4 regions of the Brevibacillus sp. MER 51 genome follow, and region 3 is predicted to be linked to each of the others. Evidence: riboswitches for the same ligand, from Rfam matches in the RefSeq annotation. Region 3 holds a riboswitch; each other region holds the start of a gene.
What was found. A riboswitch is a leader RNA that binds a small molecule or an ion and turns the genes downstream of it on or off. The one in region 3 is predicted to bind S-adenosylmethionine.
Positions count from the first base shown of each region.

Region 1: another riboswitch for S-adenosylmethionine. It lies ahead of M3630_RS13665 (aminotransferase class I/II-fold pyridoxal phosphate-dependent enzyme); the one in region 3 lies ahead of M3630_RS11575 (pyridoxal phosphate-dependent aminotransferase).
Region 2: another riboswitch for S-adenosylmethionine. It lies ahead of M3630_RS00950 (aminopeptidase P N-terminal domain-containing protein); the one in region 3 lies ahead of M3630_RS11575 (pyridoxal phosphate-dependent aminotransferase).
Region 4: another riboswitch for S-adenosylmethionine. It lies ahead of M3630_RS17490 (MetQ/NlpA family ABC transporter substrate-binding protein); the one in region 3 lies ahead of M3630_RS11575 (pyridoxal phosphate-dependent aminotransferase).

Region 1 is NZ_JAMAUS010000005.1:313,897-316,096, reverse strand. It holds gene M3630_RS13675 (DUF5665 domain-containing protein) at 1-40, opposite strand, end outside; gene M3630_RS13670 (pyridoxamine 5'-phosphate oxidase family protein) at 179-637, shown strand; SAM riboswitch class I at 712-831, shown strand; gene M3630_RS13665 (aminotransferase class I/II-fold pyridoxal phosphate-dependent enzyme) at 926-2,089, shown strand; gene M3630_RS13660 (trans-sulfuration enzyme family protein) at 2,086-2,200, shown strand, end outside.
Region 2 is NZ_JAMAUS010000001.1:247,419-249,618, reverse strand. It holds gene M3630_RS00950 (aminopeptidase P N-terminal domain-containing protein) at 1-1,256, opposite strand, end outside; SAM riboswitch class I at 1,406-1,532, opposite strand; gene M3630_RS00945 (sulfite exporter TauE/SafE family protein) at 1,584-2,200, opposite strand, start outside.
Region 3 is NZ_JAMAUS010000004.1:401,449-403,648, reverse strand. It holds gene M3630_RS11575 (pyridoxal phosphate-dependent aminotransferase) at 1-900, opposite strand, end outside; SAM riboswitch class I at 984-1,098, opposite strand; gene M3630_RS11570 (MFS transporter) at 1,159-2,200, opposite strand, start outside.
Region 4 is NZ_JAMAUS010000007.1:325,999-328,198, forward strand. It holds gene M3630_RS17485 (methionine ABC transporter ATP-binding protein) at 1-479, opposite strand, end outside; gene M3630_RS17490 (MetQ/NlpA family ABC transporter substrate-binding protein) at 523-1,353, opposite strand; SAM riboswitch class I at 1,456-1,558, opposite strand; gene M3630_RS17495 (Na-translocating system protein MpsC family protein) at 1,779-2,135, shown strand.

The DNA.
Region 1 (2,200 bases), on a different contig from region 3:
TTTGCTGCATGAGGCGGTCTGTAGGCGACAAGCTGTCCATCCCCTTTCACTATTCGGTATCGTTACCTACCAGTCTAGGGAAAAAGACAACCAGAATCAAGGTGGAGAGGAAACGTTTGCCTATCAGCTGCGCGAAGGGTAAAATGAACGTACAAAACGTTTGTTAGGAGGCTTTGAAATGGCTGAAACTGTTTCCCAATCTCTTTCCGAAGATTTATTCAAGCTCTTGCAAAAGGAGCGTTTTGTTACTTTGGGCACAGTAGACCATGAGTCAGGGGCACCATCGCTCAGCTCCTTGTCCTGGACGTATGCTGTCAGCGCCGATACGATTCGTTTTGCCATGGATAATCGCTCCCGTATTTTGGCTAATATTGCGAAGGAACCGCAGGTTGTCCTGCATTTGATCGGTGCCGGCTCGTCTTTTGCCATTAATGGTCGTGCTGTCGTTAAAACAGACCGCTTGGAAGGAGTTCCGCTCAAGCTGGCCATGGCAGAGATCAAAATTGAGGCTGTTCGTGATATTATGTTTTACGGTTCCCGTATTTCCGTAGAACCACAATATGAAAAAACGTATGACAAAAACGCAGCAGCGAAGCTGGACAATCAAGTTATGACCGCCTTGAAAGATGCAAATTAACGGGTGGAAATAAATTGTTGACAAGAATCCTGCCGATCCTTTACTATTAGGGTCAATCGAATTGAATAGCAATCTTCTTATCCAGAGCGGCGGAGGGACTGGCCCGATGATGCCCGGCAACCAATCACCTGTATTTTAACAGGGAGATAATGGTGCTAATTCCTGCAGAGTTATCAAACTCTGAAAGATGAGAAGGATTTGCTTACGGTGACGTAAACAAAGCCTTCTTTCAGAGGAAAGGGGGCTTTTTTGATGCCCTCGTACACTATTGGAGGGAGAGAAACAGACATGAAATTGGAAACAAAGTTGATTCAGGCGGGAGTAGGCAGAGACGAAAAAACAGGGGCGGTGAGTTTTCCTGTTTACTATGCAACAGCTTATCGTCATCCTGCCTTGGGCCAGAGCACTGGATATGATTATACGCGCACAGCTAATCCTACTCGCACTATTTTGGAGGAAACCATCGCTGAAGCGGAATCAGGAGATGCAGGATTCGCTTGCGCCTCTGGAATGGCTGCTGTTCACACCGTCATGGGCCTGTTTTCCCAGGGGGATCATCTGATCGTTTCACTCGATCTTTACGGGGGAACCTATCGATTGTTCGAGCAAGTGCTCTCTCGTTACGGTCTGACATTTTCGTACGTGGATTTGCGTGACATTGATGCACTCAAAAATGCGATTCGCCCAGAGACAAAGGCCATCTTCGTCGAGACACCAACCAATCCGCTCATGCAGATTACCGACATTCGAGCTGTAACGCAATTGGCGAAACAGCACGGGCTCCTGACGATTGTAGACAACACATTCTTAACCCCCTATTGTCAACGCCCACTAGAGCTTGGTGCAGATATCGTTTTACATAGTGCAACCAAGTATTTGGCAGGACATAACGATGTACTGGCTGGACTCATCGTAACAAAAGGAGAAGAGTTGTCGGAAAAAATCCGGTTTTTGCACAATTCAATCGGTGCTGTACTTGGACCGCAGGATTGCTGGCTACTCATTCGCGGGATGAAGACATTGGCATTGCGGATGGAGCGTCATCAATCCAACGCGCTGATCGTAGCGGAAAAACTGCGTGAGCATCCGGCAGTAGCGGAGGTATTTTATCCAGGTCTACAAGAGCATCCCGGGCATGAGATCCAGGTGAATCAAGCGACCGGGCATAGTGGGATGGTATCGTTCCGCGTACGCGATGCAGAGCAGGTGGGATTGTTCCTGCAAAATCTGCAAATCGTGGCCTTTGCCGAAAGCCTGGGTGGTGTCGAGTCATTGTGTACGTATCCGGCGACGCAAACTCACGCGGATATCCCGCAAGAAGTCAGAGAGCATGTCGGGGTTTGTGATCGATTATTGCGACTGTCGGTTGGCATCGAGCATCCAGATGATGTCATAGCCGATTTGTTTCAGGCCTTGAATGCTAGTTTGGTCGTAGGGGGGAGTGTACGATGAATTTTGCAACCAAGATCCTCCACGGTTCCACTTGCATTGACCCGTTCACAGGTGCGTCGTCGGTTCCGATTTATCAAGCTTCCACATTTCATCAGACTGATATCGATCAGC
Region 2 (2,200 bases), on a different contig from region 3:
TTTTTCCCAATCAACATTTCCACTTCCTCGATTTCCTTCGGGATCTGTGACGAGAGTATCTCACAGCCCTCTGCTGTTACCAACACATTATCTTCAATCCGAATCCCAATGGCTTCTTCCTCTATGTACAGACCTGGTTCAATCGTGATCACCATACCAGGCTGCAAGCCAACATTGTAATCTGAGAAATCGTGCGTATCCAGTCCAAGGTGATGTGACACGGAATGATAGTAGTATTTGGAGAGCTCACTGCTGTCTTGGATGAGACCGAGACGTAGCAGACCATCTGTCAGGACCTGTTTCGTAACATCATTGAGTTCTGAAAGTGTGACACCAGGCTTCACTGCTTCGATGGTCTTGATTTCTGCTTCGAGCACGAGTTGATAGATCGCTTTCTGTCGTTCAGTAAAGCGACCATTTACGGGAAACGTTCGCGAAATATCAGCCGCATAGTAATTCGATGCCGCACCGAGGTCTAGGAGGACCAAGTCACCATCTTCCGCACGCTGATTATTCGCTTCATAGTGCAAGATAGTAGCATTGACGCCACTAGCAATAATGGGTAAATAAGGAAGCTCGCGAACACCGTGCGACTTCAACGTGAAATCATAGTGCGCCTCTAGTTCATATTCCATGATTCCAGGACGTGCATACGACCACATGCGCCGGATTGCTTCATCCGTGATCGTAATCGCACGTCTGATCTCTTCGATTTCGGCCGAACTCTTCAACATACGCAGTTCTTTCAGCCATGGGCCCGCATCGTGAATTTGAAGGGTCCGGTATTTCTTCTGCGCGTCTTCGGCAAAATTGTCTGCAGGGGTCAGCTCGTCGCTCCACTGATAGCGATACAAGTCAAGATAGAGTGAGGACTTGCCTTCGCAGCGCCTCACAAAGACTCCAAATGACTCCAGCCACTCATCGAGATAGTCGAAGTGTTCAATACCAGATTGCTCCTTCGCCTCTTGATCGGATAAGACCGCCCCTGTCCATTTCGCTTCCAGCTCATTTGGGCGCTGAAGAAATAGCGTTTCGTTTACGATGCCAGCGCGTTTTGTGATCATGAGAATGAGGTTGCTGCGCGCAATGCCCGTTAGATAATAGAAGTTGCGGTTTGGTGAAAACAGATATTTATCGTCATTGCTGCGTGTCTTGACAACCCCTGAAAAGAGGACAAGTGCGCTGTGGTCAGGCATTTTTTCCGCGAGTTTTTGACGGCGCTTGATGAATTCTATTGAATGTATGGTGTTTGTCATATGTTTGATACCCCTTCGTTCGTGAGTTTCTTCACGGATTGATATCGATTGTGAAAAGCGTTCTTGATCGCTTCAAGTTCAGTATAGTCTGATAATTTTCTGCCGATTTCAGTTTGAAAGTATCCTCCTTTCTTCTTTATTTTAGGATACTTTCATCAATTGGGAAACGAGTTTCAACAAAGAGCAGTTGCTTTATGCAAACTGCTCCTTGTCACCGTAGATTACGAAGGTTGCCGGGTTTCATCGGGCCAGTCCCTCCACCACTCCCGATAAGAATGTTCTATGAAATGTAATTTCATAGAACATTCTTTTATTTTTCTTTATTATTTATGGAAATGCAAGAATGTCGGCCCAAATCTTAATTGTCGTGGCTAGGATCAACAAGGCTAGAATGGTTTGGAGAATCCGGGTGTCCAAACGTTTGCTGACCTTTGTACCGAGCGGCGCTGCCAAGATGCTGGCGAATACCATGATCACGGATGGCCAAAACAATATATCCCCTGCCATCCATTTTCCTATGGTCGATCCAATGGAAGAAAGGAAGGTGATGGCAAGAGAGGAAGCAATCGCAACTCTTATCGGTATCCTAAGGATGATCAACATGATGGGAACCAAAATAAAAGCGCCAGCTGCCCCTACAATTCCAGAGGCACCTCCGACAATCAAAGCGGATAATACAGCTGTTGGCTTATGAAAGATCATCTCGGTCGTCTGTTCACGTTCGTCCATTCGCTTTTTTGGCAGGAACATCAAGATTACAGCAATGGTGGCCAGAATGGCGTAGACGATATTGACGGCATCTGCTGAAAGATATTTTCCTCCATATCCTCCAAGCAAGCTCCCTACAATAATGGCACTTCCCATGTACACAACGAGCTGGTAATGGATAAGCTGATCTTTGCGTAGAGTCCAAACAGCAGCCAGGGTGGCAAAAAATACTTGGA
Region 3 (2,200 bases):
TTCGTAGACAGCGACGAGATCGCGGACGCACTGCTGCGAATCCGTCATCGCTTTGGCTGCTGCCATCTGTACCGCTCCGAATAGGCTGACGAAGTAATGGTCCTGAATGAGGTTAATCAGACGAACCAGCTCGCGATTTCCTACCATGGCACCCACACGCCAGCCTGCCATGTTGTACGTTTTGGACAAGGTATAAAATTCTACGCCCACTTCTTTTGCACCCGGAACCTGCATGAAGCTGACCGGCTTTTTCCCGTCATAGCTAATCGCCCCGTAAGCGAAGTCGTGGCAGACGACGATTTCATGTTTTCGGGCAAAACGAATAGTTTCTTCATAAAACTCAAGTGGTGCGTTGACTGCTGTCGGATTGTTCGGATAGTTGAGAAACATCAGTTTCGCTCGATCCAAATCAGCTTGGGAGAGCTGGCTGTAGTCTGGCAAGAAATCGTTTTCCGCCTTCAACGGCATCATGGCCATCCGTCCGCCTACGACCGCAACCCCCGACCAATAATCCGGATAGCCTGGGTCTGGAACTAGTGCAACATCGCCTGCGTTCATGAGGACTTGGCAAATCTCTACGAGTCCGGTTTTGCTACCGAACAAAATCGCTACTTCTTCCTCTGGATCGAGGTCCACATCAAATTCTTGCTTATACCAATGAGCCACTGCCTGCTTCAGTTCCACGCGTCCCTGAAAAGGCGGATATTTGTGATGGAGTGGTTGTGCCGCTTGCACCTGTAATTCTTCAATAATGTGCGGCGGTGTCGGCAAATCCGGATTGCCCTGCCCCAGGTTAATGACGTCGTGGCCTTGCGCAATGACCTTGTTTACTTTTGCCACCAGGGTCGCAAAAAACTGGGTAGGGAGTCGATCAATCATATCGGAGGGTTGAATGCGCATCTTTGTTCCATTCCTTTCTTGGGCCCAATACAGTAAAACCCCCTTTTTCCATACAGAAAAAGGGGGAGATCAGCTTGGTCACGTCCTTATCTGTCAGGAAAAAATCCTGCTGGAATTGGCACAGCATCTGTCCATCACATGGAACAGATCCGCTGCCGGGCTTCATAGGGCCAGTCCCTCCACCTCTCTGAATAAGTCAAACACACGGAATATACTGTTTTTTCGTCTATATCATACTACTTGAGCACGTAAACCGTGTCAAGATGCTTGGTTCTGTACCGGCATTTGATGCCTTCTTTTCTGAAAAGAGCTGTGGAAGGCAAAGAAGGCGACAGACAACAAACACAAGCCTGCCATCACGAACAATAGTCCCTGCGCGTGAATGGATTGGAAAATGAATGCGCCAAGCAGTGGACCGAGCATCCGCCCAGCCGATCCAGTCCCTGCAATCAGCCCTTGGATAAAGCCTTCTCGTCCCTCAGGCGTAAATTGTGCAGCTACTGCCGGCACCGCTGGCCACACGAGCATTTCGCCCAGCGTCATGATGAACATGCCTGCCACAAAGCCTGCATAAACCGTTGACTGAGACAAAATCAACATCGACAAGGCAAAAATATAAGCGCCCAAGAGCATTTGTGCTTTTAGCGTACGAGCAAAGCGTCGAATGACCCACGCAATCAATGGCTGACCAAACAGGATCAAACCGCCGTTCAGCGTCCACAACAGACTGTATTGACGGAGGGAAATGCCCAGGGTTTGCATATAGGTCGACAGCACCGTCGTCCATTGGACATAGACAATCCAGCTAATTAATAGTCCCCCGCATAATAGCAGCAATGCGCCCCATACCACCTTTGTCTCTTGTTGTGGTTGTCGCGGCACATCACCAGCTACTTGCTCAGGCATGCTTTGTCCAGTCGTCGCGTTTCCGCGTTGTTGTTCCACCATTTTTAGCTGACGCGGCAAAATGAGCATGAACATCGCGAGGACGATCACTTGAGAGATGGCATTACCGAAAAACGTCCAGGCAAACGATACACTTGCCAAGAAGCCGCCCAACGCAGACCCGGCAGCTACCCCCACATTGAGGGAGACATAAATCAGATTGATTCCTTTACGTCCTCCGTCCGGCCATAAAACGACGGCCAATGCATTCATCACAGGAGAAAGTGTCCCGTAAAACAGTCCATTCAACAGAAGCAAGACAACATAAATCGTAAAATCTTGCGTTACACCTAATCCGATCGAAATCAGGATAACACCGATGGAACCTACAATAATAGTGCGCATTTTGCCCCAG
Region 4 (2,200 bases), on a different contig from region 3:
TCCGGATCGGTCGCAAGCGCACGAGCGATGCCCACCCGTTGCTTTTGCCCACCGGATAGCTGAGAAGGATAAGCGTTTGCTTTATCAGACAAGCCAACCAAGCCGAGAAGGTCTTCTACCTTGCGCTTAATGACATCTTTGGGGACGCGATTCATCCGCAAGATTTCCGCCACATTGTCAAAGACATTATAGGAAGAGAGCAGGTTGAAGTGTTGAAAAATAATCCCGATCTTTTTGCGAGCTTGCCGTAGCTCTTTTTCCTTGAGGGTCAGCATGTTCTGGCCATTGACGATCACAGAACCGCTAGTTGGCTTCTCCAACAGGTTGATGGTACGGAGCAGGGTACTTTTCCCTGCTCCGCTAAAGCCGATCACCCCGTAGATTTGCCCTTTTTCCACCTGCAGGGATACGCCCTTCAATGCTTTTACCTGCTTGTTTCCTACTTGATACGACTTATGAATATCGGTCAGCTGTATCATAACGAGTTCTCCTTGTGGGTTCTTGATGTTCCTGGCGTCGATCTTACCAGGACGGCAGTACAGCTCCTTCAAAACGTTCGTCGATGAATTTTTTCACTTCTTCCGAGCGGTAGATGTCCACCAGCTTTTTGACGGCAGGGTTGTCTTTGTTGGTTTCGTTGACTGCCAAGATGTTCACGTACGGAGAGTCAGCCGTCTCAGCGAAGATCGCGTCTTTTTTCGGAGAGTAGCCAGCTTCCATTGCGAAATTCGTATTAATCGAAGCAACCTCTACGTTGCTCAGCGAGCGTGCCAGGAAAGCAGCCTCCAGCTCTTTGAATTGCAAATTTTTTGGATTTTCCACGATGTCCAATGGTGTTGCGTTGTCGCCCACGCCATCCTTGAGCTTAATCAAGCCAGCTGCCTGATACAGCAGCAAGGCGCGTGCTCGGTTGGTCGGGTCGTTTTGAATGCCGACAACACCGCCTGCCGGGATATCCTCGACTTTTTTATGCTTGGTGGAGTAAAGACCCATTGGATACGTCACGGTTTTTCCGACTTCGACGATTTTGGTTTTGTGATCCTGATTGAACTTCGCCAAGAACGGAATGGTTTGGAAGCTGTTTACATCGAGATTTCCTTTATCGAGAGCTTGGTTCGGCTGTACGTAATCGTTGAAAACGACGACTTCGACGTCGAGTCCTTTGCCTTTGGCGACTTCTTTTACTTTGTTGAGAATCTCTTCGTGCGGGCCGCCAGTGACGCCGACCTTGAGTGAGGTTTGTTCAGCAGCAGTGCCACCGTTAGCAGGCGCAGCTTCTTGTTTAACACCGCAAGCCGTTACGAGCGATGCAGCGAGCAGCAGTGTAGTGAGCAGTAGACCAGTCTTTTTCATGAAAATACCCCTTTTCTCTGGATGTAAGATGGAAACGAAAAAAGCCTCTTCCGACAGAAGAGGCGAAAACTGCGAGTATGTAAACACACTGCAACAATACCTCTCTTATCTGTCGGAATAAATTCCGCTGGATTTGGCACCATATCGTTTGCGATAGGTTGCCGAGGTGTCATAGGGCCAGTCCCTCAACCTCTCTTCATAAGAGAATGTGCTATGAAATTATCATTCCAAACATTGTTGTTAATTCTTATTTGGATAGTTGGATTATAACGACTGATTTTTTTAGTGTCAACTGTTTTTGCAAACGAATGACTTGGTGGAAAAATGTGAAATTGATCTAAATACGAATATTCTATTGAAGAATCGAAAAATCATTTGTATAATGAGAGCGAATGAACCCGATACCAGCTATCGCAGGTGATGACATGACTCTCGTGGACTCCAATGAAACCAGAAAAAAGCTGTCTGCCATCTATAATGAGATAGCAAAAGAGTTGTTCGGATTTGGAACGACTTTGCTCCGAGTCACGATTGAAAACCAGATGATTACGTTCCAAGCCAAGCATCGTCGCTCTCCGCGCTCACAAGCGTTGGAAGGAGAAGCGCCGGCCCTCAAGCTCGAAGTCGATTTTCGCATGTCCCTTCTTTATAAGAAGAAACTGAGAGAACGACTGGAAGAAGAGATGGGGTTGCCGTTGGAAGCTGTGCTGAGGGACTATGATGCGCCTACGCAGTGGGCGATCACGAATGTTATTTTAGCTGAATCAGAACTGAATACCTGACGCAATCGTTCGGATTTTCTCTTTTGATCTATCTTAAGGGGAGACCGTAGACTTTGCGTAAAACG